One region of the Afipia carboxydohydrogena genome, then DNA from elsewhere that is predicted to be linked to it. Evidence: predicted binding sites of a transcription regulator. Region 1 holds the regulator's gene; the other holds the start of a gene.
What was found. The regulator LexA, encoded in region 1, represses DNA repair genes until DNA is damaged. The targets are predictions, from matches to a motif close to TGTTCNNNNTGTGTTCNG.
Positions count from the first base shown of each region.

Region 1 (15,746 bases):
CAGCGAGAACGCGACTTTCACCGGCTTGCCGTCCGCGCCCGCACCTTCGCGCTCGAAATCGAACACCGCAAACCCGCCGATGCCCGCGTCGTCGAACAGCTTCGCATCGGCGCGCGCGTCGGTGCTGGCCAGTAGCACCATGCTGATCCCCTCGCGCGTTTTCAAAAAATCGCGCTGGAAGGCACCGAACGAAAACTGTCCCGGCGCAAAAGGCACGATCTTCTCCGGCTCCGCGACTTCGAGAAGCTCGATGAAGAAACCGGGCATTTGAATAATGCGGTTATGCGTGCCCCACGGATGGCGATTGCGTCCGCCGACCTGAAAGCCAGCGCGCGCGTAAAACTCCGCCGCCGCGTCGAGATCGCGCACGGCATGAACGACATGGTCGAGACCGCGCGGCCGCGACCATGTCTGCGTCGGCATGGTCGGACGGTCGTTCACTTCACCGAGGAGTAGGATGTCGGCGTAAGAAACGAGCTTGCGATGTTGGAAACGATCTGGCCGTCCTTCTCGGTCTCGGCGCGCTCCCTGATCCATTCGGGGTCGGACTGGAAGGCATTCCATTTCGTCTCGCGCTCGGCGAGCGAATCCCATTCCAGCAGATAGGTCAGTTCGTGATTGGACGGGCCGACGAGCGTGGTGAAGAACCCGGCCTGCTTGATGCCGTGCTTTTCCCAGATCTTCAGCGTTTTGGTCTCGAAACGCTTCGACAGCGCAGGCAAACGGCCCGGCAGACAGGTATAAACGCGCAACTCATAAATCTTCGACATGGCAAACCCCGGATTTCGATGGCGGCTTTATAGCGGCTCGCCGCGTTTCTGTCTGCGCCTCGCGCAGCCGATTTCCCTCCGCCATTCGTTGGTCTTTTGAAATCGCGTCAGCCCGCGAAGCGGTCCGTCGCCAGCTTGAGATCGAGTATCTCTTTTTCGTTGAGCCAACGGATGTCTTTCGTCGCCGACATCGCTTGCAGGATGGACGGCGATATGCCCATCTTCGTCATGTAGGCGAGAATGATGCCCGTGGTCTTTTGCGTATCGGCGACCACATCGCGGCCGAAATCCGCACTTTGCGGCGCGTCGGTGGTGAACTGGTGCACGCCGAGCGCGGAGCCGGGAAAGGCTTCGCGGACCACGCCGCCAGCGAAAACCAATACGCAGGCACTGGCGCAATAGGACGCGCGCACGCGCCCTTCTCCGTCGAGCGTGCCGACCATCGTGGTCAGGCCGCGCGCGCGGACGACCTCGCCCATGATAAGGCCCTGATCGAGACGCCCGCCCGGAGACGACAGCAGCACCACATCGCCGGACGCGAGTTTGGCTTCGTCCAGCCGCTCGCGAAACCAGCTCGCCGCGGCGGCCCCGATCGGACCCCTGACCGCGAGCACGCGCCGCGCGCGTCCGTTCACCTGCACTTCGCCGGTCGAGGACGACAGCGACGGCGAAACGAAGCGATCCTTCCAGTAGGCCCATGCCGCGGGTTGCGACAACTCCTGCCACGCCTGACCGCCCCACAGCGCGAGGATGAGAACCGCGAACAGGATCGAGGACAGCGACGCGCGACCGAACCAGCGGCGGGTTGGGCCTGACGGCGCATCGCCGAGGTTCGGTTCAGATGCTTCGGCGGCGGGTTGTCCCCATGGTCCGCCCGCATCCCTTGGCGACAGACCGGGAGGTTTGATCTTCGGAATCATGAGCGGTCCAGAGCGTCGGCCGGAGACATCCGGCGACCATTAATCTGGCGACGGTGGCGGTCAAATGGAAGTGCGGCCGATCACACCAGACGGCTCTGCACCACCGCCGCCTCGATGAAGGAGGAGAACAGCGGATGCGGGTCGAGCGGGCGCGACTTCAATTCGGGATGGAATTGAACACCGATGAACCACGGGTGATCCTCGTATTCGACGATCTCCGGCAGCACACCGTCCGGCGACATGCCGGAGAAACGCAGGCCGTGCTGCTCGAGGCGGTCCTTATAGGCGGTGTTGACCTCGTAGCGGTGGCGATGGCGCTCCGAAATCTCGGTCGCGCCGCCATAGACCTGCGAGACGCGGCTGCCCTTGCGCAGCGCCGCCGGAAAAGCGCCGAGCCGCATGGTGCCGCCAAGATCGCCCGCCTTGCTGCGCTTCTCCAGCTCATTACCGCGCAGCCATTCGGTCATCAGACCGACCAGCGGCTCTTTCGTCTCGCCGAACTCGGTGGAGTTGGCGTCCTTGATGCCGACGAGATTGCGCGCGGCCTCGATCACCGCCATCTGCATGCCGAAGCAGATGCCGAAATACGGCACGCGGCGCTCACGCGCGAACTGCACCGCCTTGATCTTGCCCTCCGCGCCGCGCTGGCCGAAGCCGCCCGGCACGAGGATGCCGTTGACGTGTTCGAGGAACGGCGCGGGGTCCTCTCGCTCGAACACCTCGCTCTCGATCCAGTCGAGATTGACCTTCACCTTGTTGGCGATGCCGCCATGCGACAGCGCCTCCATCAGAGATTTATAGGCGTCCTTCATGCCGGTGTACTTGCCGACCACGGCAATCGTCACCTGACCTTCCGGATTGCGCACGCGCTCGTTGATTTCGTGCCACGGCGCAAGCGCCGGCGGCTGCTTCGGCTCGATGCCGAACGCCGCCAGTACCTCGTCGTCGAGACCGGCTGCATGATAAGCCTCCGGCACGGCATAGATGTTGTCGACGTCGCGCGCCTCGATCACGGCGCTTTCACGCACGTTGCAGAACAGGCCGAGCTTGCGGCGCTCCTCCTTCGGGATTTCCCGGTCGGTGCGGCACAGCAGAATGTCCGGCTGGATGCCGATCGAGCGCAGTTCCTTCACCGAATGCTGGGTCGGCTTGGTCTTGAGTTCGCCCGCGCTCGGGATGTACGGCAGCAGCGTGAGGTGGATGTAGATCACGTCGCCGCGCGGCAGATCGTTCTTGATCTGGCGGATCGCCTCGAAGAACGGCAGGCCCTCGATGTCGCCCACCGTGCCGCCGACCTCGCAGAGCACGAAGTCGTAACCCTCGTTGCCGGTGACGACGAAATCCTTGATGGCGTTGGTGACGTGCGGGATCACCTGCACGGTCGCGCCGAGATAGTCGCCACGGCGCTCCTTGGCGAGAATGTCCTGATAGATGCGGCCTGTGGTGATGTTGTCGGCCTTGGTCGCCGGACGGCCCGTGAATCGCTCGTAGTGGCCGAGATCGAGGTCGGTCTCCGCGCCATCGTCGGTGACGAACACCTCGCCGTGCTGATACGGCGACATCGTGCCGGGATCGACATTGAGGTAGGGATCGAGCTTGCGAAGGCGGACCTTGTAGCCTCGCGACTGCAAGACAGCGCCGAGCGCCGCCGATGCCAGTCCTTTTCCGAGCGAGGAAACCACGCCGCCGGTGATGAAAATGTACCGCGCCATGGGAGCCTACCTTTATCGCCACGGGCGAGATTCGCAAAACGAATCGCCCTTCCCCCCGGAAAAAATCATTCCCTGTGGGTTACGTTGAATTTTAAACAAACACAGCCAGTTGGCGGCCATCGCTCAAGCGCGACAGCAGCACCGCCGGGGATGTGTCCACCGGTTTGGTCGAACCCTTACTTGGACTGCGGCGCCTGCGGAGCGGCCGGCTCTGCGGGCTTGAGCGAATCCAGAAGGTTCTTTTCCGGTGCCGGCGAGCCCGATTGCGACACCGGCGCGGGATTGATCAGCGACTTCGGCCGGTTGTCGTAACCGGCCAGCCAGGACAGAAACAGGCTGGTGATGAAGAAGCCCGCCGCCAGAATCGCGGTGGTCCGGGTCAGAAGATTCGTGGTGCCCCGGCTCGACATGAAACCGCCGCCACCGCCGCCGCCGATGCCAAGGCCGCCGCCTTCCGAGCGCTGCAACAGCACGACGCCGATCAGCGCGGCGACAATGATGAGATGGATGACGATGACGACGGTCTGCATAGTGTCTTTCCGGCACAAACAATCGCGCCCGGCGAGCCGGATACGCCAATGTCTGAGGGGTTGAGGTTGGCGCGTCTGTACACGATCGGAGCGGCGAACGCCACCCCGCCGCGCCCTGCTCTATCTGGGAACTGCCGCCGCGATCGCAAGGAAATCGGCCGCTTTCAGGCTCGCTCCCCCGATCAGGCCTCCATTGACGTCGGCCAAAGCGAGAATTTCGGCGGCGTTGCCGGGCTTCAGAGACCCGCCATAAAGCACCCGCACGCCTGCGCCGTCCGCCTTGAACCTCTCCGTCAGATTCTTGCGGATAAAGGTATGGATTTGCTCGATATCTTCCGATGTCGGGGTCAGTCCGGTTCCGATCGCCCAGACCGGCTCGTAGGCCACCACCAGATTGGCCGAGGTAGCCCCGTCCGGAATGGAGCCTGCCAACTGGCCGCCCACAACGTCCATGGCCCGTCCGGCGTCGCGCTCGGCGCGGGTTTCGCCGACGCAGACAATGGCGACGAGCCCCGCGCGCCAGGCCGCCTCCGCCTTCGCCCGCACCACGGCATCGCTTTCACCGTGGTCCGCCCGGCGCTCCGAATGCCCCACGATGACGTAGGTGGCACCGGCATCCTTCAGCATTTCGGCGGCAATATCGCCGGTATGGGCACCCGACGCCTCGGCGTGGCAGTCCTGTCCCCCGATGGCGAGTTGCGATCCTTTGGCGCGGGCGGCGAACCCCGCCACCAGCGTAGCGGGCGGGCAGATCAGCAGATCCGCGTTCCCCTTGCCGGCGGCTCCCGAACCCAGGATCGCATCCAGCTCCGCCACAGACCCTTGCAGGCCGTTCATTTTCCAGTTTCCCGCAATCAGCGGTCGGATCGTCCCCGGCATTCCTCGCCCATCCCCTTCATTGTTGTTCCTTTTCGCTAGCAGAGGGCCTGCCCCCGCGCCACCCGCCGCCGCGCCTTATCCAGCACTCCCCGGCCCGGCTGCTGGCCCGCGCCGGTTGCCCCCGCCGGAGCGGCGTTTTATACGAGACGGAACAATGCGGTGAGGGCCTTCGGCCCGGTCTGTTCCGCTTCCTCCTACAAATGTGGTGTCATGCTCCGAGGGATACGAAACGTCACGTCGAACCGGGTCGGCAAGGCGATCATGAGCGTGCTGTTCGGCATCCTCATCGTCAGCTTCGCCGTCTGGGGCATCGCCGACATCTTCAAGGGCTCGACGCAGACGACGCTCGCAACGGTCGGCAGCACCGATATTCCGCTGGAGCAATTCCGCTCGGCCTATACCGACAAGCTGCAACAGATCAGCCGCCAGATCCGCCGGCCGCTCACGCCCATCCAGGGCCGTGCCTTCGGCATCGACCGCCAGTTGCTGCAACAGACCATCGCCGAGGCGGCGCTCGACGAGGAAGCCCGCCGCATGGGCCTTCGGATGTCGGATGCCGAGATCGTGCACACCATCTCGACCGATCCGACCTTCGCCGGGCCGAACGGCAAGTTCGACCCCGCCCGCTTCGCCATGGCGATGCGCGATTACAGCTACACCGAGCAGCGCTATATCGCGGAGCAGCGCCGCCTCACCCTGCGGCGTGAGTTGATCGGGAGCATCGTCGCGGGCGCCGAGCCCTCCAAAGCCCAGATCGAGGCGATCAGCCGTTTCCAGGACGAACAGCGCACCGTCGACTATGCCAAGCTCGGCCCCGATCAGGCCGGCACCATCGAGACGCCACCGCAGGACGCGCTCAACACCTATTTCGAAGCCCACAAGGCTCAGTTCCGCGCGCCGGAATACCGCAAGGTGGTCTATCTCACGCTCTCGCCCGACGAACTCGCCAAGAAGGTCGTGGTGTCCGATGACGATGCGCGCAAAATTTACGACAGCCGCCGCGGCGACTACGTGAAGCCGGATCGTCGCGAGGTGCAGCAGATCGCCTTCCAGAGCGAGGACGCCGCCAAGGCTGCGCGCGCCAAGATCGCGGGCGGCATGTCGTTCGATGATCTCGCCAAGGAGATGAAGCTGACATCCGGCGACACAAACCTCGGCCTCGTCAGCGAGAAGAGCCTCGGCGATCCCATCATCGCCAGGGCCGCGTTCGCGCTGCCGCTCAACGAAGTCAGCGAGCCGGTGAAGGGCGCGCTTGCCACCGTGCTGCTCAAGGTCACGAAGATCGAGCCCGGCTCGACGGAGGCCTTCGAGAAAGTCGCGCCCGCCATCAAGAAGGAAATCGCCGAGCAGCGCGTGCGCGCCGACTTCGACAAGATGCGCAACGCCGTCGAGGACGAGCGCAGCGGCGGCGCCAGCATCGCGGAAGCCGCGCAAAAGAACGGCCTCGAAGCGACAACGGTCGATGTCGATCGCTCCGGCCGCACGCCGGACGGCAAGGAAGCGCCCCTGCCGAAAGGCGTCGATCTCATCACGGCGGCGTTCGGCAGCGATGTCGGCGTCGATAACGATCCCCTCACCTTCCCCGGCGGCGAAGTCTGGTTCGACGTGCTCGGCGTCACCCCCTCGCGCGATCGCACGCTCGATGAGGTCAAGGATCAGGTCACCGCGCGCTGGCGCGACGAGCAGGTCGCCACGCGCCTGCGCGCCAAGGCCAAGGAGCTTGTCGAGAAGATCAACAAGGGTGGCGTGTTCGCGACCGAAGTGAAGGCCGCCGGACTGACCGCGCAGACCTCTGCCCCGTTCAAGCGCGAGGACAAGGTCAACGGTCTGCCGGATATCGTCGTCGATACGGCCTTCCGGACAGCGAAGGGCAGCGCAGCGATGGCGGAGAACACGCCCGCCAGCAGCGGCGTGGTCGTGTTGCAGGTCGCCAATGTCACCACACCGGCAATCGATCTCAATTCGGACGAATCCAAAAAGATGAAGGAAGGTCTCGCGCAGAACCTCAGCGACGAGCAGATCGGGCAATACATCACCCATCTGGAAACCACCCTCGGCGTGAAGGTGAACGAGAACGCATTCGCGATCGCGACCGGCGCGACCGGCAACCAGTGACCGGCCTCGCCATGCGCGATTTCAAATCGATCCTCGCCAAACTCGCGGACGGCAAAGCGCTCGCGCGCGAGGAAGCCGTGGCTGCATTCGACTACCTGATGTCCGGCGAGGCCACGCCATCGCAGATCGCCGGCGCGCTGATGGCGATGCGGGTGCGCGGCGAAACCGTGGACGAGATCACGGGTGCCGTGTCGGCCATGCGCGCCAGGATGCTGCGCGTGACCGCCCCCGCAGACGCGGTGGACGTGGTCGGCACCGGCGGCGACGGCGCGGGATCGGTCAATGTCTCGACCTGCGCGGCATTCATCGTCGCGGGCGCGGGCGTACCCGTCGCCAAGCACGGCAACCGCGCGATGTCGTCGAAATCCGGCGCGGCCGATGTGCTGGCCGCGCTCGGCGTCAATATTGACCTCTCGCCCGAACAGGTCGGCGCCTGCATCGCCAAGGCGGGCATCGGATTCATGTTCGCGCCCGCGCATCACCCCGCGATCCGCCATGTCGGCCCGACCCGGGTGGAACTCGGCACCCGCACGATCTTCAATTTGCTGGGTCCGCTCGCCAATCCGGCGGACGTGACGCGGCAGATGATCGGCGTGTTCGCCAGGCATTGGGTCGAGCCTGTGGCGCAGGTTCTGAAGAATCTCGGCGCGACCTCCGCCTGGGTGGTGCACGGCTCGGACGGGCTCGACGAGATCACCCTCACCGGCCCGACTTACGTGGCCGAACTGGCCGATGGCGCGATCCGTTCATTTGAAGTCTCACCTGAAGACGGCGGTCTTTCCATCGTGAAAAACGCCGACCTCCAGGGTGGCGACGCCACCGCCAACGCGGCGGCGCTCGACGCCGTGCTCAAGGGCGCGCAGAACCATTATCGCGATGTCGCCCTGCTCAACGCCGGTGCGGCGCTTGTCGTCGCGGGCAAGGCGAAACACCTCAAGGAAGGTGTTGCGCTCGGCATCAAGTCGCTCGACAGTGGGGCCGCGTCCCAAAAACTCGCGCAACTCGTCGCCGTGTCCCGTGCTTGAGGTGGATCAACCCTTGTCCGACATCCTGCAAAAGATCGAACGCTACAAGCGCGAGGAAATCGCAGCCGCCAAGGCCGCGCGCCCGCAGGCCGAGATCGAGGCGGCGGCACGGCGCGCCGCGCCCGCGCGGGGTTTCGCCAAGGCAATCGAAAATACGATCGCGCGCGGAAATTACGCGCTGATCGCCGAGATCAAGAAAGCCTCGCCGTCCAAGGGACTGATCCGCGCCGATTTCGATCCGCCCGCGCTCGCGCGCGCCTACGAGGCAGGCGGCGCGACCTGCCTGTCGGTGCTCACCGACACGCCATCTTTCCAGGGTCATCTCGATTTCATGGTCGCCGCGCGCGAGGCGGTTTCCCTGCCGGTGCTGCGCAAGGACTTCATGTACGACACCTATCAGGTGATGGAAGCGCGCGCGCACGGCGCGGACTGCATCCTCATCATCATGGCGGCGCTCGACGATGCCACCGCGCGCGACATCGAAACTGCGGCCTTCGATGTCGGCATGGACGTGCTGCTCGAAGTTCACAATCAGGATGAACTCGAACGCGCGTTGAAGCTGCGCTCGAAGCTCCTCGGCATCAACAATCGCAATCTGCGCACTTTCGAGACGACGCTCGCCACCAGCGAGGCGCTTGCCGCCATGGCGCCGAAGGATCGCATCATGGTCGGCGAGAGCGGCATCTTCACGCCCGCCGATATCGCCCGCCTCGCCCGCGTCGGCATCTCGACCTTCCTCGTCGGCGAAAGCCTGATGCGGCAGGCCGACGTCACCTCGGCGACCCGCACCCTGCTCGCGAAGGCTTCATGAGACCATGACCAAGCTCACCCATATCGACGCCAAGGGCGAAGCACATATGGTCGATGTGTCCGCGAAGGACGCGACCGAGCGCGTGGCGGTGGCGGAAGGTTTTGTGGTGATGAGCGTGGAAACGCTCAAGCTCATCGTCGAGGGCAACGCCAGGAAGGGCGACGTGCTCGGCACCGCGCGCGTCGCCGGAATCATGGCGGCCAAACGCACCTCCGACCTCATTCCGCTGTGTCATCCGCTGGCGCTGTCCAAAGTCACGCTCGACATCGTACCCGACGACAAGCTGCCCGGCTGCCGCGTCGAGGCGAGCGTCAAGGTGAAAGGCCCGACCGGCGTGGAGATGGAAGCGCTGACCGCTGTATCGGTCGCCTGCCTCACTGTGTACGACATGATCAAGGCGGTCGAGCGCGGCGTTCATATCGAAGGCATCCGCCTTCTCGAAAAAAGCGGCGGCAAGTCCGGCGTTTACAAACATCAGAAATAACACGGACGCTTCATCATGGCGCTGATGCCCGTCGCCGACGCACTGAACTCCATCCTCGATGGCATACAGCCTCTGCCTGCGGAGAACGTCGCGCTCGACGATGCGCTTCATCGCACGCTGGCCCGCGATGTCGCCGCCCGCCGCACCCAGCCGCCCGCGCCGATGTCGGCGATGGACGGCTACGCGGTGCGCACCCAGGATGCGCTTGCGGGCGCGCGCCTCACAGTGACCGGCGAGAGCGCCGCCGGGCGTCCATGCAATCTCTCGGTCGGCCAAGGCGAAGCGATCCGGATTTTCACCGGCGGCGTGGTGCCAAATGGAGCCGACACCATCGCCATTCAGGAGGACGTCGTCCGCGAGGGCAATGTCATCACCCTGTCGGAAGCCGTGCCCGTGCCGCGCCATGTCCGCAAGGCGGGCCTCGATTTCCATGAAGGCGATATACTGCTCAAGCGCGGCACCCGGCTGTCCGATCGCGACTTGTCGCTCGCCGCATCGATGAACCACCCGACGCTGCCGGTGCATCGCAAGCCGAAGATCGCGATCGTCGCCACCGGCGACGAACTGGTGATGCCGGGCATGGAGCCGAATCCGGGGCAGATCATCTACTCCAACGCCTATGCGATTAACGCGCTGGTCCGTAACAGCGGCGCTGAAACAATCAATCTTGGCATCGCGCGTGATACGCTGGACGACACCCGCGCCGCCATCCGCCGCGCCGAGGCGCTGGGCGCCGACATTATCATCACCACCGGCGGCGCGTCGGTCGGGGAGCACGATCTCGTCAAGCCATCGTTCGAGGCCGAAGGCATCGACATCAAATTCTGGAAGATCGCGCTGCGCCCCGGCAAGCCGATGATGCACGGCCGCAAGGGAGCGATGAGCGTGATCGGCCTGCCCGGCAATCCGTCATCGTCCTACGTGTGCTCGTTCGTGTTCGTGGTGCCGCTGATCCGCGCCCTGTTGGGTCGCGCGCATGTCGCCCATTGCGTCGAAACCGCCATCCTCGGCCACGACCTGCCCGCCAATGATCATCGTCAGGAATACATGCGGGCGCGGATCGAGATCAACGGCAACGGCGTCGCCGTCGCGACAACCGTCGATCATCAGGACAGTTCGCTGCTGAACAATCTGTCGGCCGCTGACGTTCTGCTGATCCGGCCGCCGCTGGCGCCTCCCGCACCGGCGGGCGCGCGCTGCGACATCATCCGGCTGCCCAGCTGAAAAGCGGAGAGCGTCTACGCCCGCCCGACGATCTGCATATTGGTGAGATCGGGAACAGGCGGACGGCGAGCGGCGCTTTCAATTTCCGCCAGCAATATATCGACATCGGATGGCAATGGCTGCCAGCCGCAGGGACACTCCTGTGCATGATGCGTAGCGGAAGACTGCCGATAGATCGCCCCGAGCGCGGAGGCCATCATCCGCATCACCGTCATCGGCGGCAGCGCCGAACTGTCGAGCGTCCGGCAAAACGTCGTCATCATGTGGCGATCGATCTCGGCCTGCATCGGTTCGGACCCGTCGTAATCTGCCATCGGCATCCCTCCTCCTGCTCGTCGCATCACGCGAAGACGTAGGCGGTTGCCACGAAGCGCTCAACCGAACATTCCCTTCTGGAATTAGAAGATATCGAAGCCATCGCATGGGCGGCATCGCGCGGCCAAATGACAGGCACCCTGGGCGCCTCCCAAGGGCGTGCCGTTTGCCCTGCACCGGAGGGTATTCAGCGCCACTTCCGGTCCATTCCGGTATGATTTCCTAAAAACAGTACTTTCAGATTCATAAGATTTTAACTATTGCAGAACATGTATGGAACATATAGTGTATGTTCATGATTTGTTTCGAGTGAGTCTGGCACCTGTCGTGAACAAACAGGCTGCCGGGAAAACGGGCAATGACCCGCCTGGACATGAATATCCGCTGGACGATGAGATCGAGGGCTGCGCCGGATGCTGACACGCAAACAATATGAACTGCTGCGCTTCATCAACGAGCGGCTGAAGGAAAGCGGCGTGCCGCCCTCCTTCGACGAGATGAAAGATGCCCTCGACCTGCGGTCGAAGTCCGGCATCCATCGGCTTATCACGGCACTGGAAGAGCGCGGCTTCATCCGCAGGCTCGCCAATCGCGCCCGCGCCATCGAGGTCATCAAGTTGCCCGAGCCTGCCGCCAGTAGCGGCGCCCGGCGCGGTTTCACTCCCAGCGTGATCGAAGGCAATCTCGGCAAGGTGCGCAGCACCGTTCCCGGCAGTTTCGACGAAAGCGGAGAGCAGCCTGTCGCGGTCCCCGTGATGGGCCGTATCGCCGCCGGTACCCCGATCGAGGCGTTGCAGACCCGCAGCCATACCATCAGCGTGCCGCCCGACATGCTCGGCTCGGGCGAGCATTACGCGCTCGAAGTGCGCGGCGATTCGATGATGGAAGCTGGCATCCTCGACGGCGACATGGCGCTGATCCAGCGCAACGAGAATGCCGACACCGGCGACATCGTCGTGGCGCTGATCGACGAGGAGGAAGCGACCCTTAAGCGTTTCCGCCGCCGTGGCGCTTCCATCGCGCTGGAGCCCGCCAACGCCGCCTATGAGGTCCGCATCCTGCCGCCAAACCGCGTCCGGATTCAGGGCAAGCTGATCGGGCTTTACCGGAAATACTGAGGCGGCGGCCGTTTAATCGGCTACCTCCTGCTCGCCCTCCGGCGGCGTCGCGTCGACCGGTTGCGGGGACGTACGATGCCCGAGGGTTTTGTTGCTTTGCGAGCCGCGTGACGCCTCAGGAATGGCTGGCGACCACGGCCGGTCCACCTCGACGGACTGGCTTGTGACGAGGCTGTAGCCCCGCGCCGTTCTCTTTAATGCAACGCCGCCCAGCCCACGCAGATCGTCGCGATGGAAGACCCGGGCGGCGCAATCGGCGGGTGCCGGATACGGCGTGACGACGACTTTCGCCTGCGCGCAATCGTCCGCCAGCGCCTCGGGCTGCCTCGTCAGCGCGACGAGATCGCCCTCCTTCCCCTCGGCCACGCAGCCAGCCTCGTCGCACGAGACGCCTTGCGCGATGCTCGGATCGGTGACCATGCGCCCATCCGCATCCGCCGCCAGCCACTCGCGCCAGACGAAGGCGTTCTTCGCCGTATGCATGATTCGCAACCGGCCATCCTTGCCGCGCACCGCGACGCTCAAAGCGTCGCGCGCGATCAGGATGTCAGGCTCGGTCACGACAGCTGCCCATGCCACGCCGCAACCGATCAGCGCCGCTCCCATCCAGCGCAACGGCGAGCGCAACAGGCCGAGAATGACGATCCCGCAACTCATCACGATCAGCGGCCCGATACCGAAGGCATGAACACGGCCGAACGCGCCGGGCAACGCCGCCACCCATTGCGACACCGCGATCATCCAGTCGATGCCGACCTCCATCAACCGCCAAAACAGGCTGTCGAAGCCGAACGGAATGGCCATGATCCCGAGCAAACCCGCAGGCATCACCAACGCGGACACCACCGGCATCGCGACCAGATTGGCGATGACGCCGTAGGGCGCGATGCGGTGGAAATGAAACGCGGCGTATGGCGTGGTCGCAAGGCCCGCGACGAACGACGCCAGCGCCAGCACGAGAAGCTCACGTCCACCCCAGGCCGCGAAGCGGCCGAGACGTGTGTCATCACTCGCGACAAACCATTGCGGCATTCCGATCTGCGCCAGCACGACGAGACCGAAGGTGGCGGCGAACGACATCTGAAAGCTGGGATGAACCAGAGATTCCGGCGCGATCAGCAGCACCAGCATGGCCGCGAGCGCCAGCGTACGGAACGTGATCGCACGCCGGTCCGCCATCACCGCGACCAGCACCAGAGCCGTCATATAGAACGAGCGTTGCGTCGCGACCTCCGCGCCGGACAGCAGCAGATAGAACAGCGCGGCGATCAGCGCCGCCAATGCGGCCCATTTCTTGATCGCATAACGCGCGCTCAACGCCGGGTTCAACGCCAACAGCGCGCGGATCGCGAAGAACACCACGCCCGCGACCACAGCCATGTGATAGCCGGAGATCGACAGCACATGGCCGAGGCCCGAAACGAACAACGCATCGTTGTTTGAAGAGGAAATCGCATCACGGCGACCGGTGAGGAGTGCAGTCGCGATCGCGCGCTGGTCGCCACTCAGGACCGTGCGGATGCGCGCATCCACCGCATCCCTCAGTTCCTGCATCCATGCCGCGTAACGCAAGCGCCAGCCGCGCTGTTCTGGCGCATCCTGCACCTTGATCGCACCGAGCGCGAAGCCGGACGCGCCGATGCCTTGAAAATACATGTCGCGTGCAAAGTCGTAGCCGCCGGGACGAAGCGGCCGCAGCGGCGGCAACAGCCGCGCCTTCAGCGTCACATAGCTGCCCACCGCGGGCGCGGTACCCTTGCGCACCGACAGCCTCACCCGCTGCAAGTGCGGCGCGCGATGCGCCTCCATCTTCGTCACCCGCAGCACAAAACGGTCGGTACGCTCGCGTTCCTCATGCGTCTCGACGAAGCCTTCCAGCGCCGCCGAACCAACCGGCGTCAGCAGCACCGTGTGCGAGACCCAGGCGGTCTTCAGCGTCGCGGTGGCAAAACCGGCGAGCAACGCCGCAAACAGCGCGATATAGGGAAATACAGGCCTTCGCCGCACGGCCAGCGCCAACAGGCACGCCAGTCCCGCGACCGGCACCACCACCACCGCGACCGGCTCGCGCGCCGCCGTGAAATAGAGTGCAATCCCTACCCCGAACGCGACCGGAATCCACGGCAGCAACCGACCCGGGCCGGTCTCGGCGCGGATCCATCTGAGATTCAATTCGGTGAGGAATTGCCACCAGCCGGAGCCGGAAATGGCAGACGCTGCCCTCTCGCGCGGTGGCCATGCGATGGCCCTCCCCGCGCGCGGCCGCTCCTGTTTGAGTCCCCCGTCCGCCATTGCGCCGCCCGTGTCGGCTGTCCCGCCGCCATGCTAGCGGAGACGGTCAGGCTCTGAACACGGGAACGGATGGGGAATCCGCAATTGATGCGCACGCTTCATCCGAGCAGGCCGAAAACCTTGGACCTCTCCCGTGTGAAGGGAACGCTCTACCGGCTTGCGAAAGTTACCCCGCCGCCTTGGCGTAGCTGTCGCGCAGGCCGACGGTGCGGTTGAACACAAGCTTGTCGGGCGTGGAGTCGCGATCGCGCACGAAATAGCCCTGCCGCTCGAACTGCACAGCGCCCTCTCCAGCATCGGACCTGAACGCAGGCTCGACCTTGCAGTCCACCAGAATCTCCAGCGAGTTCGGATTGAGCTGCGCGGCGAAATTGCCTGCCTCCGGCTGCGGTGTCGCGAACAGGTTGTCATAGAGCCGCACTTCCGCCGGCACCGCATGCGCGGCGCTGACCCAGTGAATCGTCGCCTTCACCTTGCGTCCGTCCGGTGCGTTGCCGCCGCGCGTGGCCGGATCGTAGGTACAGCGCAATTCGACCACCTCGCCCGCCGCGTTCTTGATGACCTCGCGGCAGGTGATGAAATAGGCGTAGCGCAGCCGCACCTCGCGGCCCGGCGCGAGACGGAAGAACTTTTTCGGCGGCTCCTCCATGAAGTCGTCCTGCTCGATGTAGAGTTCGCGGCCGAACGGAATCTTCCGCGTGCCCTGTGTCTCGTCCTCGGGGTGATTGACCGCCTCGAGCTCATCGGCCTGACCTTCGGGATAATTCTCGATCACCACTTTCAGCGGACGCAGCACGGCCATGCGGCGCAACGCGGTCCTGTTCAGCGTCTCGCGGATCGCGAAGTCGAACATGCCGATATCAACGGTCGAGTTCGCCTTGGCGACGCCGATGCGCTTGACGAAATCGCGCAGCGCCTCCGGAGGCACGCCGCGCCGCTGCAACCCGGCCAGCGTCGGCATGCGCGGATCGTCCCAGCCGGAAACGTGACCCTCGCGCACAAGCTCCGTCAGCACGCGCTTGGACAACAGCGTGTAGGTCATGTTGAGACGCGCGAATTCATACTGGCGCGGATGCGACGGCACCGGCAAATTGTCGAGGAACCAGTCGTAGAGCGGGCGGTGATCCTCGAATTCCAGCGTGCAGATCGAATGCGTGATGTGCTCGATGGAATCCGACTGTCCGTGCGCGAAGTCGTAGCTCGGATAGATGTTCCACGCGGTGCCGGTGCGCGGATGGTGCGCATGCAGGATGCGGTAGAGCACCGGGTCGCGCAGGTTGATGTTGCCCGATCCCATGTCGATCTTCGCGCGCAGCACGCGCGTGCCGTTCGCGAATTCGCCCGCGCGCATCCGCGCGAACAGATCGAGGTTCTCCTCCACCGAACGGTCCCGGAACGGGCTGTTCTGCCCGGCCTCGGTCAGGGTGCCGCGCGTCAGGCGAATCTCGTCCGGCGACTGGTCATCGACATACGCTTTCCCGGCGCGGATCAGATCCTGCGCCCAGGCGTAAAGCTGCTCGAAATAATCGGAGGCAAAATGCAGATGTTCGC
Region 1 is NZ_CP113162.1:1,621,494-1,637,239, reverse strand. It holds gene AFIC_RS08080 (VOC family protein) at 1-423, opposite strand, end outside; gene AFIC_RS08075 (NIPSNAP family protein) at 438-770, opposite strand; gene AFIC_RS08070 (COG3904 family protein) at 878-1,690, opposite strand; gene AFIC_RS08065 (CTP synthase) at 1,771-3,402, opposite strand; gene secG (preprotein translocase subunit SecG) at 3,579-3,932, opposite strand; gene tpiA (triose-phosphate isomerase) at 4,053-4,811, opposite strand; gene AFIC_RS08050 (peptidylprolyl isomerase) at 5,022-6,926, shown strand; gene trpD (anthranilate phosphoribosyltransferase) at 6,938-7,951, shown strand; gene trpC (indole-3-glycerol phosphate synthase TrpC) at 7,965-8,762, shown strand; gene moaC (cyclic pyranopterin monophosphate synthase MoaC) at 8,767-9,246, shown strand; gene AFIC_RS08030 (molybdopterin molybdotransferase MoeA) at 9,262-10,470, shown strand; gene AFIC_RS08025 (hypothetical protein) at 10,485-10,784, opposite strand; gene lexA (transcriptional repressor LexA) at 11,199-11,903, shown strand; gene AFIC_RS08015 (ComEC/Rec2 family competence protein) at 11,916-14,195, opposite strand; gene AFIC_RS08010 (glutamine--tRNA ligase/YqeY domain fusion protein) at 14,362-15,746, opposite strand, start outside.

Region 2 (15,746 bases), 830 kb from region 1:
TGGCTGGCGAGCGCCTCGACGCCATCCGGCAATGCCGGATCGTCTGCCATCACGCCGAGGTTCGACCAGCGCAGCGGCGCGGAGGCATCGGTCGGCGCGTCGAGATCGTCACCGAGTGCGGCGCCCAGCGCTTTCTCGTAGCCCTTGGCGACACTGACGCCGTCGATGATCGGCGGCCACAGGTTCTTGGTCTCGCTGGTGACGAGCTTGGCGATGGTCTTGGCTTCGGTCTCAAGGCGCTGCACGCGCTTGTCGGCTTCCACCACCGGCGCGCGCGAGCCATCGAGCTTGGCGCGCGCCGCGACATGCGCGGCCTCGCTGGTCTGCACCGTGCCGGCGGATTGCGCGAGCGTCTCCTGCGCGGCGGTTGTCGCCTGCGCGAGCGTTTCGAGATCGGCAAGGCTGCCGGTCTCGGCGTCGAGCTTCTCGACGTCGCGGTTGACGCTGGCGATTTCCTGATCAATGCGCGCGAGGCGTTCCGCATGAGTGCGCACATTCGCCTCGAACTGGCGGCGGCGTGCGGTGAGATCGGCCAGCGCGGTGGTGAGTTCGGAGAAAGTGCGCTCGGCGGCGGCCAGCGCTTCATCGGCTTCCGACACCTTGGCGTCCGCGCCGCTGCGCTTCTCGACGCGCGACTTGATCTCGTCCTTGAGGATCGCTTCCTCGGAATCGAGCCGCTGCACGGCGACATCGGCATCGGAGAGCTGGCGCTGCTCGCGTTCGACGTCGGCGGCGAACTGCGTCAGACGGCGGTCGAGTTCGGCGGCGCGCTCCTTGGCGCGCTCCTCCTCGCGGTCGAGCATGTCGCGCGCGTTGGTGAGGCGTTGCAGGCCGGCGGCGGCGCGGGCTTCGTTCTCGCGCAGCGCGGGCAACTCAGAAGCGCGGATCGCCTGAATGCGCGCGGCTTCGGCCTGATGCTGGACGCGCTCGGCCTGCTCGCGCACGGCGAGATCGTGGGTGCGGCCGGATTCCGCGACATCCTCGTTGGCCTGCAACCAGCGCAGATGAAACAGCAGCGCCTCGGCCTTGCGGACCTTGGCCTGCACTTCGCGATAGCGGATCGCCTGCCGTGCCTGCCGCTTCAGGCCATCGATCTGGCTCGCAAGCTGGCCGATCACGTCCTCGACGCGGGTGAGGTTGGTTTCGGCGGCCTTCAGGCGCAACTCAGCTTCATGACGGCGGGCGTGAAGTCCGGCGACACCGGCGGCGTCTTCCAGCACGCGGCGGCGCTGGTCGGGGCGCGCCTGAATGATTTCACCGATCTTGCCCTGGTGGACGAGGGCGGGCGAACGCGCGCCCGTCGCGGCGTCAGCGAACAGGATTTGCACGTCGCGCGCGCGAACGTCCTTGCCGTTGATGCGATAGACCGAGCCTGCCTCGCGCTCGATGCGGCGCGACACTTCCAGCGTCTCGGAATCGTTCATCGAGGAAGGGGCGGAGCGATCGGTGTTGTCGATCGTCATCACCACTTCGGCGTGGTTGCGCGCGGGGCGATTGCCGGAGCCGGAGAAGATCACCGCGTCCATGTCGGCGGCGCGCAGCGACTTGTAGGACGTCTCGCCCATCGCCCAGCGTAGCGCTTCGACCAGATTGGATTTGCCGCAGCCGTTCGGGCCGACCACGCCGGTGAGGCCGGGTTCGATCAGGAAATCGGTCGCCTCGACGAACGATTTGAATCCATGCAGGCGAAGGCGCGTCAGTTTCATGCGAGACTTACTCTGTTGGCGGCCGCGCAAACGGTCCGCCGTACCAATCCATTGCGGATGTCATTCCCATCCGGCGACCGGGAGCAGGAGCGAATCGCCCAAACCCGCCGTTCACGCCGGACAATGGCCAGCGGGCGAGGGCAGGGCAACGCCCGCCCGCCCGTTTCCGGGGGATTCCGGCCGATTTTCCAACGGTTTTACGGCGCTTTTCCCTGTTCCATGAGAAGGAAAAGCGAACAAAAGGTCTCGATACCGCCCGTCCGGAGACGCCGGTTCCAAAGCCGGGTGGAGAGACCTCAGCTCTTGAGCAGCGGGTCGATGATTTTCTTGAAGCCGTCGAACGAGGTCTCGCCCTTCACCAGCGTGCCGTTGATGAAGAAGCTCGGGGTGGAGTCGATCTTCAGCGTCTTGTTGGCGTATTCACGGTCGGCGAGGATGCCCTTCTGCACCGTGAGGTCGTCCTGCACGCAGGACTTGATCATCGCCTCGCTGAAACCAGCCTGCTTGCCGACGCGGTTGATGGTCTGGAACGCCTGGGTCTGCAAATCCGCCTGCTGGTTGAACAGGATGCCGATGATGGCGAAGTACTTGTTCGAATCATCCTTGGCGACGCAGCGCGCCAGCGCGGAGGCCGCGAGCGCGACCTGATCGAGCGGAAATTCGCGGAAGATGAACTTCACCTTGCCGGAGTCGATGTAGGCCGACTTGATCTGCGGGAAGACTTCCTTCTCGAACGCCGCGCAATGCGGGCAGGTCATCGAGGCGTATTCGATGATCGTCACCGGCGCGTCCTTGGAGCCCAGCGTCATGTCGCCAAGCGTGCTCGGCTTGGCGATCTGGGCCGGCTCCTGCGCGACAGCCTGCGAAATCAGTTTCCATGGCGAGACGCCGATCGCGGCAACGGTGCCTGCGAAAGCCAGGGCGGTATTGAAGGTACGGCGCGTGATCATCGCAGGAAACTCCGGAATAGTGTGCGGATGTTGAGTTCGGACCACTAGCTTGAAACCGCAATTGTGGCAATGCCGGGGGCCAGGGTCCCGAATCCGAAGTTCGCCTTATCGTGCAGCAGCTTCCGTAGCGAACTTCGGATTCGAAAGGACACTGGCAAATCTATGATTCTAGTGTGGTTTAGGTTCAGAATTTCGCTTGAAGGACTCGCGGAGAAAATGAAGCGAACTTCTGAACCACCACACTAGGGGCCGCCTGGAAGGCGTCAATTTCGCTTGATCGACGCGCCCAGCCGCGCGATCGCGGTCCGCAGATTGTCGTCGTCCACGGCGTCCAGTTCGCGGGCCTCCTCGGCCACGGCGGCCTCGCTCGGGGGCTTTCTGGTCTTGCGCTTCTGCCGGTGCGCGAGCGGCGCCTGCCGCAGCGCGATCTTGCCGACCGCGTTCCAGCCGAAGAAGCGGTTGACCCGCTCCAGAATGACGGTCGAGGAATGCTGGATTTCCAGCGCGCGCGGCCCTTCCACGCGCAGGATCAGTGTGGCCGGGATTTCGGGCTGGCCTTCGACGGGCCGCTGCCACTGGATTTTCAGGGGCTCCGCATAGGCGGCGATGTCGCGGCCGACGATCTCGCTCCAGCGCGTCACCAGTTCGCGCGAGGCAAAGCCCTGCTTCTTGAAGGCGTCGTTGAATACGCCCGCGAGAAGCGCGGATAACGGCTTGGATGTGAGCGGGCCGGGCTTGCTCATCGGATTTCCGTCATTCCGGGGCGCGCTTTGCGAACCCGGAATCTCGCTGTGGTTTATCTCGACAGATTCCGGGTCCGGACCTTCGGTCCGTCCCGGAATGACGTTATGAGTAGGCTATGACCTTATCAGGCGCGACGGCACGGCGAAACAAAGTCACGGAGAAATCCGCGTCGCGCGCGGAACTGCTGCTCGCGTGGTACGACCGCCACCGCCGGGTGCTGCCATGGCGCGCGCTGCCGGGCGAGACAGCCGATCCCTACCGGGTCTGGCTCTCCGAGATCATGTTGCAGCAGACCACCGTGAAGGCGGTCGGGCCGTACTTCCTGAAATTCATCGCGCGCTGGCCGAATGTCACCGACATGGCGGCGGCGTCGCTCGACGATGTTTTGAGAATGTGGGCGGGGCTCGGCTACTATTCGCGCGCGCGCAATCTCTACGCCTGCGCGGTGACGGTGACGCGCGAACATGGCGGCGCGTTTCCCGAGACCGAGGAAGGACTGCGCGAACTGCCCGGCATCGGTCCCTATACGGCGGCGGCGATCGCCGCGATCGCGTTCGCCCGCCAGACCATGCCGGTCGATGGCAATATCGAGCGCGTGGTGTCGCGGCTGTTCGCGGTGGAAGACGAACTGCCGAAAGCCAAGCCTGAAATTCAGCGTCTCGCCGCGACTTTGCTCGGCCCCTCGCGCGCGGGCGATTCCGCGCAGGCGCTGATGGATCTCGGCGCGACGATCTGCACGCCGAAGAAGCCGGCTTGCGCGCTGTGCCCGCTAAACGACAATTGTCTCGCGCGCACTCGTGGCGAGCAGGAGACATTTCCGCGCAAGGCTCCGAAGAAAACCGGGGCGTTACGGCGCGGTGCCGCGTTCGTGGTGACGCGCGGCGACGAGTTGCTGGTGCGCGCCCGGCCCGAGAAAGGATTGCTCGGCGGCATGACCGAGGTGCCGGGATCGGACTGGCTTGTCGCGCATGATGAGACGAAGGCGCGCGCGCAAGCCCCGGTTCTGAAAAACCTGTCGCGCTGGCGTCGCAAGACCGGGACCGTGACGCACGTGTTCACGCACTTTCCATTGGCGTTGTCCGTCTATGTCGGCAAAGTAGCGCCGCGAACCAAAGCGCCACACGGAATGCGCTGGGTGAAGATCGCGACGCTCACAGACGAGGCGTTGCCGAACGTGATGCGCAAGGTCATCGCGCACGGATTGGGAGAGAAATGAAGATGCTTAAACTTTACTACGGGGTCGGGACGTGCGCGCTGGCGTCGCATATCGCGCTGGAGGAAGCCGGTGCGGATTATAAGGCCGAGCGTATCGACATGAAGGCGAACCAGCAAAATTCTCCGGACTTTCTCTCGATCAACCCCAAGGGCCGGGTGCCCGCGCTGGCGACGGATCAGGGCGTGCTGACCGAGACGCCCGCCATTCTCGCCTTCATCGCGCAGAGCTTCCCCAAGGCGAACCTCGCTCCTTTAAGCGATGCGTTCGCCTTCGCGCAGGTACAGGCCTTCAACAGCTATCTCTGCTCAGGTGTGCACATTTCCCATTCGCACAAGATGCGCGGCGCGCGCTGGGCGAGCGAGGAGACGTCGTTCGAGGACATGAGGCGCAAGGTGCCGGAAAACATGCGCGCGGGCATGGCCATGATCGAGGACAAGATGCTGCGCGGGCCGTGGGTGATGGGCGAGGCGTACACTGTCTGCGATCCTTACCTGTTCACGGTCTCGAACTGGGCCAAGAGCGACGGCGTCGATCTCGCGGAGTTTCCGAAGGTTGCGGCGCATCGCGAGCGGATGAAACAGCGTCCGGCGGTGCAGAAGGCGCTGGATGAGGAGAAGGCCTGAGACCGGCAGCCCGTCGCCTGCCAAATTGTCGCAGTCATCTTTCGACCGGAAAACTTGCTTCCCGGCATCGGCGCATGCTTAGGACGCGCTTTGTTGTTCAGGGCTGGGGAGCCATTTTCATGCGTACGATATTATTGGTTGGGATGGGATTGCTGGTCGCGGGCTGCAACCAGACGACACAGGGGCCGGGTCCGGTGGCATCCGCCTCCGGGACCGCCGCGACCGGATCGGAAGCGTTGCCGCCGATCTACGAACCGCTGGTCGATATGCACCGCGTCAATCCGGAGAAGTATCGCCGCGATCTCGCCGAATGCCGCCAGCAGGCCGCGCCGCAGGAAGCCGCCGCCCGGAAGGCGCGCGATCAGCAGACGGCGGGCACCGCGCTGGCGGTGGCGGGCGCCGCCGCGTCCTTCATCCCGGTCTCGACATTCCGTCAGGCGCACACGCTCGCGAACGCAACCAGCGCGGCCCAGTCGGCCGGCGGCACCATCGCCGAAGGCGGGGCGATCACAGCCGAGCAGGCCACCGCGGACTACGCGCTGGTGGTCAACACCTGCCTCACGCACAAGCGATACCGCCTGCTGCGCGGCTAAATTCGCGAAAGCTAAATAAAAACGGACGCCGCGAGGCGTCCGTTTTTATTTTCAGGAATGTCTTGCGTTTCAGCCCGCCGCCATCTCGCGGCGGATTTCGGCGCGCAGCTCGTCGATCAGCTTGAGGCCTTTCTTGGTCTCGACGTGCCAGAACGACCAGCCGTTGCAGGCTTCCGAACCCTGCGCCACCGCGCCCATGCGATGGATCGAGCCGACCTTGTCGCCGAGCATAATGGCGCCGTCGGCGCGCACCAGAGCGGCATGCTTCTTCTTCGAATCCACGAGTTTCGCGCCGGGCGAGATCATGCCGCGCTCGATCAGTTCGGAGAAGGCCACGCGCGGGGCATCGCGCGCGGTCAGGAACGGAGCAAGCGTCGCTTCCGGGAGCGGCTCGACGGCGGCGATGCGCTTTTCGGCGGCGGCGGCGTAGGTCTTGTCGCGCTCGAAGCCGATGTAGCTGCGGCCAAGGCGTTTCGCGACCGCGCCGGTGGTGCCGGTGCCGTTGAACGGATCGATCACGAGATCGCCGGGCTTCGATGACGACAGCAGCACGCGCGCCAGCAAGCCTTCCGGCTTCTGCGTTGGATGGACTTTCTTGCCGTCCTTGCCCTTGAGGCGTTCATCGCCGGTGCACAGCGGGATCAGCCAGTCGGAACGCGCCTGCACGTCCTCGTTGGCGGCCTTCAGCGCATCGTAGTTGAAGGTGTATTTGGTCGATTCATCGCGCGCGGCCCAGATCATGGTTTCGTGCGCGTTGGTGAAGCGGCGGCCGCGGAAGTTCGGCATCGGATTGGTCTTGCGCCACACGATGTCGTTGAGCACCCAGAATCCGAGATCCTGCATGATCGCGCCGACGCGGAAGATGTTGTGATAGGAGCCGATCACCCAGATCGTCGCGGTCGGCTTCATGATGCGGCGGCAGGCCAGCAGCCATGCGCGCGTGAAATCGTCATAGGCGGCGAACGACGAGAACTTGTCCCAGTCGTTATTCACCGCATCGACATGCGACTCGTCCGGGCGCTTCAATTCGCCCTTGAGCTGCAAATTGTACGGGGGGTCGGCGAACACCAGATCGACGGAGTTCGCGGGCAGTTTCGTCATCTCCGCGACGCAATCGCCGATGACGATGCGCGAGGATGGCGAGGTTTCAAAATTAGTGCGGGGCGCCTTTGCAGACGCCCCGCGACGCGACACAACCATGACTCAAAACCTGACTCAGGCGACGCAGTCGGCGACGCGGGACCAACAAATCCGACTTGTCATCACCATGAATGTCCAAGGTAAAAATCGACTTAACCGCGATGCTTTTTCGGTGCATCGAAAATTTATTCGATCGTCGCGCGATCGGAATCGATTCCATCGTGTGCCGCGCGCGGAGCAGAATGAATGACGCGCGGCGTCGCGGATGGCCATGGCTGAACGCCGCATGCCGGTCGGTCAGTGCACGACAGGGTGCTTTCGATCGACTAGGCAAAAATTGCCGGGGGCGCTAAAATCCCCACCCGAGCGCGGTTGTTGTTGCATCATGCATCAAACGATTCCCGCCATCGGCCGTTATGAGATGCGTGGCCTTAAGGAGAGATGCGATGCGTTATGACGACTTCCGCCGCAGCGACGACATTGACGACCGGCGCGACGACAGTGGCGGCGGTTTCGGCGGCGGAGGCGGGGGCTTCGGCTTTCCGATGGGCGGCGGCGGCCGCCTCGGCATCGGCACGGTGGTGGTGCTCGGCCTGATCGGCTGGGCCGTCGGCATCGACCCGCGCATCCTGATCGGCGGCGCGGAAATCCTCACTGGCGGCGGCGGGCAGGCCCCGAGCTATCAGAGCGACCGGCCGTCCTCGCAGGCCAAGCGTGGTGCACCGACCGACGAGATGGGCAGCATGATTGCCGGCGTGCTCGGCGAGATCGACGACCGCTGGGACGAGATCTTCTCGGCCAGTGGCCGAACCTACAAGGGTCCGCGCATCGTCCTGTTCCGCAACGCCACAAATGGCGGCCGCTGCGGCATGGCGCAATCGGCGATGGGGCCGTTCTATTGCCCGCCCGACCGGCAGATTTTCCTCGACACCGGCTTCTTCCGCGAGATCGAGACCAAGTTCGGCGGGTGTCAGGGCAGCGCCTGCAAGTTCACCGCCGCCTACATCATCGCGCACGAGGCGGGCCATCACATCCAGAACCTGCTCGGCATTCTCGACAAGGCCCACGCGATGCAACAGCAGGCGGGCAGCAAGGCGGAGGCCAACGCGATCCAGGTCAAGGTCGAGTTGCAGGCGGACTGCCTCTCCGGCGTCTGGGTCAATCGCGAGGAGAAGAAGCGGCCGGGCTTCATCGAGTCGGGCGACATCGACGGCGCGCTGCGCACGGCGGCGGCGATCGGCGACGATACGCTGCAACGGAAGATGCAGGGCCGCGTGGTGCCGGATTCGTTCACGCATGGCTCGGCCGAACAGCGCAAGCGCTGGTTCATGACCGGCTACCAGCAGGGCAGCGTGGCGGCGTGCAACACCTTCGGCGCGGGGAACTTGTAAGTGTCATTCCGGAGCGCGAGCATTCGCGAGCGAATCCGGAATCTCACGCCTCATATCGGGATTCCGGATCGGTCCGCGTCGCGAACCGTCCGGAATGACGGATAAAACATCATGACCTCCCTCGATTCATCCAAACCCTTCATCGCGCTGAACATCGCGGTGCTGACGATCTCGGATTCGCGTTCGCTCGCCGACGACAAGTCGGGCGCGACTCTGGCCGACCGCATCACGGCGGCGGGGCATCGTCTCGCCGCGCGCGAGATCGTCACCGATGACGTCGAAAAGATTCAGGCACAGTTGAAGCGCTGGATCGCCGACGATGGCGTCGATGTGGTGGTGACGACGGGCGGCACCGGCTTCACCGGGCGCGACGTGACGCCGGAAGCGGTCGAGCCGCTGTTGGACAAGCGGATGGATGGATTCTCCATCGCCTTCCACATGCTCAGCCATGCCAAGATCGGCACGTCCACGATCCAGAGCCGTGCGACCGCCGGGGTGGCGGGTACGACATTTATCTTCTCGCTGCCGGGATCGCCGGGCGCCTGCCGCGACGGCTGGGACGGCATCCTCGCGCATCAGCTCGATTATCGCACGCAGCCGTGCAACTTTGTGGAGATCATGCCGCGTCTCGACGAGCACTTAAAACGCGGCAAGGCGCAGGCGAAGTAACTCAAGCCGGCACGAATATCCGCGTGCGCAGGATCGCGCGGCCGGAGCGGCCGAGTTTCGACAGCAACTTCGATTCCGCGTGGCGCGCGCCATGCGCGTAACCGCCGAGCCGGTCGTAATGATCGCGCGCGATCAAAAGTCCCTGATTGGAGGACGGCCCCGCGACCGCGCGGGCGATCTGCCGCAGGCCATGTGTGACACCGCCTTCGGCATAGGGCGAACGCGCGTAGCGGAAGACAGCGGCGCGGCGGTGGCCGCTGACGCCGACGCTTTCGATGAACTGCGCGGTCTCGTCGATCCAGCCGGATTCGAGCACCGCGCCGGCATGCAGGAACATCAGCCAGGAGCCTCGCGCGAGCTTGACGCCCGCCGCGATGGCGTCGGCGCGCGAGCCCTCGAACTTCAGAAAGCGGCAGCCCGCGACATCGGCGACGCGCGCGATGTCGCCAGCGCCTCCGCGATCGACCAGCACGACGTCGCGCACCATGCCCGCCGCCGAGCCCGGCACCAGCGCCGAGAGCGTGGCGACCGTCTCGGATTCATTGCCCTGTGTCGGAATCACGATGCTGATCATCGGGGCGCGGCTCCACCGTCAAAAGGAACGGCGATGCCTTAGCACTCCATGCGCGGACAAAGAACCCTGCATCATGCAGGGCACATACGCCATGACGCATGAAAACGGGACGAAGCGATATATCGCTCCGTCCCGTCCGAAAGAGGTGCCTAAAAACTCACCAGCGATAGCCGGGCCCGCCATAGCCGCGATGATAGATCGGGCCGTCATAGCGATTATAGGCCGAACCGAATTCGACCGATGGGCCTTCGATGTAACCATACTCGCCGTCATCGCCGCGCGGGTTGCGCACGCACGAACCGCCCACGCCTTGCGACGACGCCCGGCAGGCGCGGAAACTGTAATACTCGCAGGAACGATAGGTGTTGGGGCTGTCGTTGTCGGTCAGGCAGACCGTGCCGGCCTTCGCGGGCGTCACGCTTGTCGAGGTGAAACCCGCCGCCAGACCGATTGCCGCCGCCGCCAGAAGATATGCCTTCATCGAATCCTCCTCATGAAATGTTCCGCCGGACCGTCAACGCCGGGCAGCGGTGCGAGGTCCGCTGGGGATGTCATAAAAATGTTCTTGTTTTGTTCTGAAGGACGATTATCCTTGAAGCATGAGCAGGGCCATTCAATCCGCGCAGACATCGCCGCCTTCCGCCGCTCCGGCGGCGGGTCTCTCCGATTTCGACCAGATCGGCGTCGCCATCGACGCCGCGCGCCGCCGCGGCCGGGGCGCTCAGACCAACGCCAGCGGACGATATGAGCGCGAAGCCCGCGCCGCCTTCGACGATGGCTGGCAGAGCCTCGACGAACTGCCGCCATTCAAGACCAGCGTCGGGATCGACACCGCCCGCAAGGTGATCTCGCGTAACGACTCCCCCGACATCGGCTTCGATCGTTCGATCAATCCCTATCGCGGCTGCGAGCACGGCTGCGTGTATTGCTTCGCGCGGCCGACCCACGCCTATCTCGGCCTGTCACCGGGGCTCGATTTCGAGAGCAAACTGTTCATGAAGCCGGATGCCCCGGCACTTCTCGAAAAGGAACTGACGGTCTCGGGCTATGAGCCGCGCACCATGGCGATCGGCACCAACACTGATCCGTATCAGCCGATCGAGCGCGAGCACAAGATCATGCGCGGGATTCTCGAGGTGCTGGAGAAGACCGGCCATCCGGTCGGCATCGTCACCAAATCGGCGCTGGTCGTGCGCGATATAGATATCCTTTCGCGGATGGCGGAAAGGAATCTCGCCAAGGTAGCGATCTCGGTGACCTCGCTCGATCCGAAACTCGCGCGCAGCATGGAGCCACGCGCCTCGACGCCGCCCAAACGGCTGGAGGCGCTGCGGCAACTCTCGGCGGCGGGCATTCCGACCGTGGTGATGACCGCGCCGCTCATTCCGGCACTCAACGATTCGGAGATGGAGCGCATTCTCGATGCCGCCGCCCATGCCGGCGTGAAGGAGGCGAACTACACGCTGCTGCGGCTGCCGCTCGAGGTGCGCGACCTGTTCCGCGAATGGCTGATCGCGAATTACCCGGACCGTTACCGCCACGTCTTCACGCTGATCCGCGACATGCGCGGCGGCAAGGATTACGACTCGCAATGGGGCACGCGGATGAAGGGCACCGGCCCGATGGCGTGGATGATCGGCCGCCGCTTCGAGATCGCGTGCGAACGGCTGGGGCTGAACCGCAAGCGGGTGAAGCTCTCCACCTCGCATTTCGTGCAGCCGGAAAAAAGCGGTGAACAGTTGGATTTGTTTTGAATTGAAGGCCCGTGCTGAATAGCGGGCACATCTGCCAGGTTCCGGCTTGCCGTACCCGGCGGTTCGTTTCAGTGTCCGGTCATGAGTCGGATCAAATCCTCCGCAACCACGAAAGTCCCCGCGAAACCTGCGAAGGCCAAGACCAAGGCTAACGCCGCGATGCGTCCGAGTTTCGAGCGCGAACATGCGCTGATGAAGCAGGGCGTCTGGCCGGTGGCGGGATGCGACGAAGTGGGGCGCGGGCCGCTCGCGGGGCCGGTGGTCGCCGCCGCCGTGATTCTCGATCCCGATCGAATCCCCAAAGGCATCGACGATTCCAAGCGCCTCACCATGGAGGCGCGCGAGGCGCTGTTCGATGAAATCTGCGCCACTGCATTGGTGTCGGTCGCCGCCGCGCCGCCGTGGCGGATCGACCGTGACAACATCCTGCGCGCCTCGCTGTGGGCGCTGGCGCGCGCGGTGCGGGGTTTGCCGCAAGCGCCGCGCCATGTGTTCGTGGACGGCCGCGACAGGATCGATGTGCCATGCGGCTGCGAGCCTGTGATCGGCGGCGACGGTCTGCTGCTGTCGATCGGCGCGGCCTCGATCGTGGCGAAGGTGACGCGCGACCGCCTGATGTGCAGGTTGGCGCAAGCGCATCCCGAATACGGTTTCGATTCGCATATGGGCTACGGCGTGCCCCGGCATCTCGAAGCCTTGCGGCAGCATGGCCCGACGCCGCACCACCGGCGGCATTTCGCGCCCGTGGCTGCGGCCCATGCCAGGCTGAACGGCGTGGCAGTTCCGGCCGATCTGTCCCTGCCTGAAGTGACGGAAACCGTGATCGCGGCGGAGGAGGCGGCCGTTCAGGTTGCCTGATCCGGCGCGGGCCTTTATCAAGAGCTGAACGGTCTTTTTGCCCTCCCGCCCCGGTTCGTCCGCGCGATGCGCTTCACCTCCCTGATCGTCGAACTCGTCCGCGCCAAGCCGCGCTGGATTCTCTGGAGCGCCGTGCTCGCGCTGGCGCTGCTGTGGCTGTTGGTGCCGGCGGCGCTCTATCTCAGCCCGCCCGGCGACGCGCCGACCGTGCTGGCGTTCGGCCGCGAGTATCAGGTCGGCACCGCGCTCGGGCCGCCGCTGTCGTTCTGGCTCGCCGACATCGCGTTCCGTGCCGTCGGCGGTTACGCCTTCGGCGTGTATCTGCTGGCGCAGATCTGCTTCGCGGTGATGATGGGCGCGGTGTTCATGCTCGCGCGCGCGCTGGTCGGCGCGCAGCAGGGCGTGCTTGCGGCGCTGCTGACGCTGGCCATCGCGGCCTTCAGTTTTCCGGGACTGGAATTCGGCCCCGACGTGCTGGCGCGGCCGCTCTGGGCGCTGACGCTTCTGCATGCATGGCGGGTGATCGGCGAGCGGCAGCGCGGCGCGTGGTTCGCGCTGTCGATCGAGATCGGGCTGTTGTTCCTCACCACAGCGATGGCGCCGGTGCTGCTGGCTCTGCTCGCGATCTTCGCGCTGGCGACCTCGCGCGGGCGCGCGGCGTTGCGCTCGATCGATCCGTTATATGGCGCGCTGGTGATCGCGGTCATCGCGTTGCCCTATATGATCTGGCTGGCGCGCAACGGCGCGGCATTGCCTCGCCCCGCGCTCCTTTCGCTCGAGGCCTATGCGTGGCAGTCGGGCGGGCTGTTCGGCGCGCTCATGTTGTCGGCGCTCGGCGTCGTGGCGCTCGTTGCGGCGAACGCGCGCATCTTCGATCGCAAAAGCGAGGACGCACCCGCGATCTTCCGCCCGCCGGTCGATCCGCTGGCGCGGCTATTCGTGGTGTTCTTCGGAGCCTTGCCGCCGTTGTTGTTCACGCTGGCGTCGCCAGTCTTCGGGTTCGATCATGTCGCCGGGGGCGAGGGCGTCGCGCTGATGCTGATCGGCCTTCTCGCCGTCATCCTGGGAGGTGACCTGATTTACCTGCGCCGCCAGCAGGTGCTGCGCACGATCTGGCTGCTGGCGCTGGCCGCGCCCGTGATCGTGGTCCTGACGACGGTGTTCGTGCAGCCATGGACCGACGCCACGGAGGCGCAGACCTCGCTGCCCGCGCGCGCGATGGGAAAATTCTTCGCCGACAATTACAGGCTGCGGACCAACCGTCCGCTGCCAGCCGTCGCCGGCGATCCGCAGATCGCATCGCTGATCGGTCTCGGCGCGCCGACGCGGCCGCAGGTGCTGTTCTCGAATCTTGGCAAGACGCCGTGGGTGGACGCAGCCACCATCAACACCGGCGGCGGTCTTGTCGTCTGGCGCGCGCACGATACGGTCGGCGCGCCGCCGGAGGCGATTGCGAAAATGTTTCCCGGTCTTGCCGCCGAAGTGCCGCGCACCTTCGATCGCCTGATCGAGGGGCGGCTGGAGCCGTTGCGGATCGGCTGGGGCGTGGTGCGTCCGGTCGCTCCGAAATAGAACTTTTTCATTCGCGGGCGAAGCAACCCGGATGGGGTAGGTCCAGCCGGATTGCTTCGCCGCACGCATCCGCAACAGTGCAGCCGCGCGCTGCGCCGTTGCGGATGAACTTCAGAAGCCCGCGACGCCGCCGTTGCTGCGCGGATCGCTGCCGCCTTCGAGCACGCCGTTGGCGAAGCGCGCGATGCCGCCGGCATGGCCGACGATCTCGTCGAAGTCCTCGACCATCTCGACCTCGTGTCCCAGCGCCTCGAGCTTGCGGCGGGTTTCTGCCGGAAAGCGTCCCTCCAGCTTCAGGCTGTCGGTGTCGTCGCCCCATGTGCGCCCCAAGAGCCAGCGCGGCGCGGTGATCGCGGCCTGCATGGTCTGATTGTAGACGGCGTAGCGCGTGAACACGGCGGCCTGCGTCTGCGGCTGGCCGTCGCCGCCCATCGTGCCGTAGACCATGACGCGCCCGTCGTTCAGCCGCGCGAGCGCGGGATTGAGCGTGTGGAACGGTTTCTTGTTCGGCGCCAGCGCGTTGATGTGTTTGGAGTCGAGCGAGAACGAGCAGCCGCGATTCTGCCAGTTGAGGCCGGTCTCCGACAGCACGAGGCCGCTGCCGTATTCGTGATAGATGCTCTGGATGAAGGAGACCGCGCGGCCTTCGCCGTCGATCACGCCCATCCACACGGTGTCGGCGGGGCCCTTGCCCTGACCCCACGGCAGCGCCTTCTCCATGCTGATGGCGGCGCGCAGCTTGTCCAGATGTTCGGGCGCGAGGAACGATTGCGGATCGTCGCGCATGAAAGCGGGATCGGTGATGTGGCTGTCGCGGATCAGGAAGGCCTGCTTGGTCGCCTCCACCACGCAGTGGATGTATTCCGCGCTGTCCGGGCCGAAGCGGTTGATGTCGAGGCGATCGAGCAGGCCGAGGATGATGAGCGAGACGAGGCCCTGCGTCGGCGGCGTCATGTTGTAGATCTTGCCGAGGCTGTGCGCGAGTTCGAGCGGCTTGCAAACCGTCGCGCGATATCTCGCGAGGTCGTCGGCCGACACCGGACTGCCGAGCGCTTTCAGCTCCTTTGCGATGCTGGCGGCAAGGCGGCCGCGATAGAAACTGTCGAGGCCGTCATCGGCCAGCGCCTTCAGCGTTTTGCCAAGCTGCGGGAGCCGCAGCCGCTCGCCGGGCTGGGGCACCTCGCCGCCCACGAGGAAAGTTTCCGCGAAGCCGGGCAGCGATTTCAGTTCGCCGAGCTTCTTGGCGGTGGTGACGGTCTGCGAGCGCGTCACTGGAATGCCGTCGTGAGCATAAAAAATCGCGTTTTCCAGCAACCGTCCGAGCGGCAGGCGGCCGCCCCATTCCCTGCTGATGTCGAGCGCGGCCTGCCAGCCGCCGATGGTGCCCGCGACCGTGTTGGCGGCGTCCGGTCCACGCGATGGAATCTTCGCGCAGCCTTTCGCGGTGTAATAGTCGATGGAAATGCCGCCTGCCGCCGCGCCGCAGGCCTCGATGGCGACCACGGGCTGGCCGGGGCACGAAATCGTCCAGAAGCCGTCGCCGCCGATGCTGTTCATGTGAGGATAGACCACCGCGATGGTGGAGGCTGCCGCGACCATGGCTTCGATGGCGTTGCCGCCCGAGCGCAGAATATCGACCGCGGCCTGCGCGGCCAGTGCGTGAGGAGCCACGGCCATGCCGCGGGTGGAGCGAACAGTCTGGAGCATCTTTCAACCTGATCCTTTTAGCGTGAAGAGGCCGGGGCAGGTGAGCGCCCCGGCCGATTGTCGTCAAGCAGTGGCGAGCGCGGCCGCCTGCGCATTACGTGCAAGATGGGTGGCCCGCATCCGTTTCAGCACGAAGATCGCAAGCAGGGCCGTCGTGATATCCATCGTGATCGCGACGCCGAACACAACATGCCACGAAAGCGTCGCCTGATAGAGCAGGGCCGCGATCGGGCCGCCGAGCACGGAGCC
Region 2 is NZ_CP113162.1:2,453,493-2,469,238, reverse strand. It holds gene smc (chromosome segregation protein SMC) at 1-1,706, opposite strand, end outside; gene AFIC_RS11930 (DsbA family protein) at 2,003-2,656, opposite strand; gene AFIC_RS11925 (DUF721 domain-containing protein) at 2,920-3,399, opposite strand; gene mutY (A/G-specific adenine glycosylase) at 3,516-4,616, shown strand; gene AFIC_RS11915 (glutathione S-transferase family protein) at 4,619-5,239, shown strand; gene AFIC_RS11910 (hypothetical protein) at 5,359-5,832, shown strand; gene AFIC_RS11905 (site-specific DNA-methyltransferase) at 5,902-7,032, opposite strand; gene ypfJ (KPN_02809 family neutral zinc metallopeptidase) at 7,419-8,363, shown strand; gene moaB (molybdenum cofactor biosynthesis protein B) at 8,475-9,032, shown strand; gene AFIC_RS11890 (glycosyltransferase family protein) at 9,034-9,606, opposite strand; gene AFIC_RS11885 (DUF3551 domain-containing protein) at 9,764-10,087, opposite strand; gene AFIC_RS11880 (PA0069 family radical SAM protein) at 10,206-11,360, shown strand; gene AFIC_RS11875 (ribonuclease HII) at 11,442-12,218, shown strand; gene AFIC_RS11870 (glycosyltransferase family 39 protein) at 12,285-13,790, shown strand; gene AFIC_RS11865 (gamma-glutamyltransferase family protein) at 13,902-15,497, opposite strand; gene oxlT (oxalate/formate MFS antiporter) at 15,561-15,746, opposite strand, start outside.
Region 2: the regulator LexA is predicted to act here: its motif matches at 10,167-10,184, upstream of AFIC_RS11880 (PA0069 family radical SAM protein).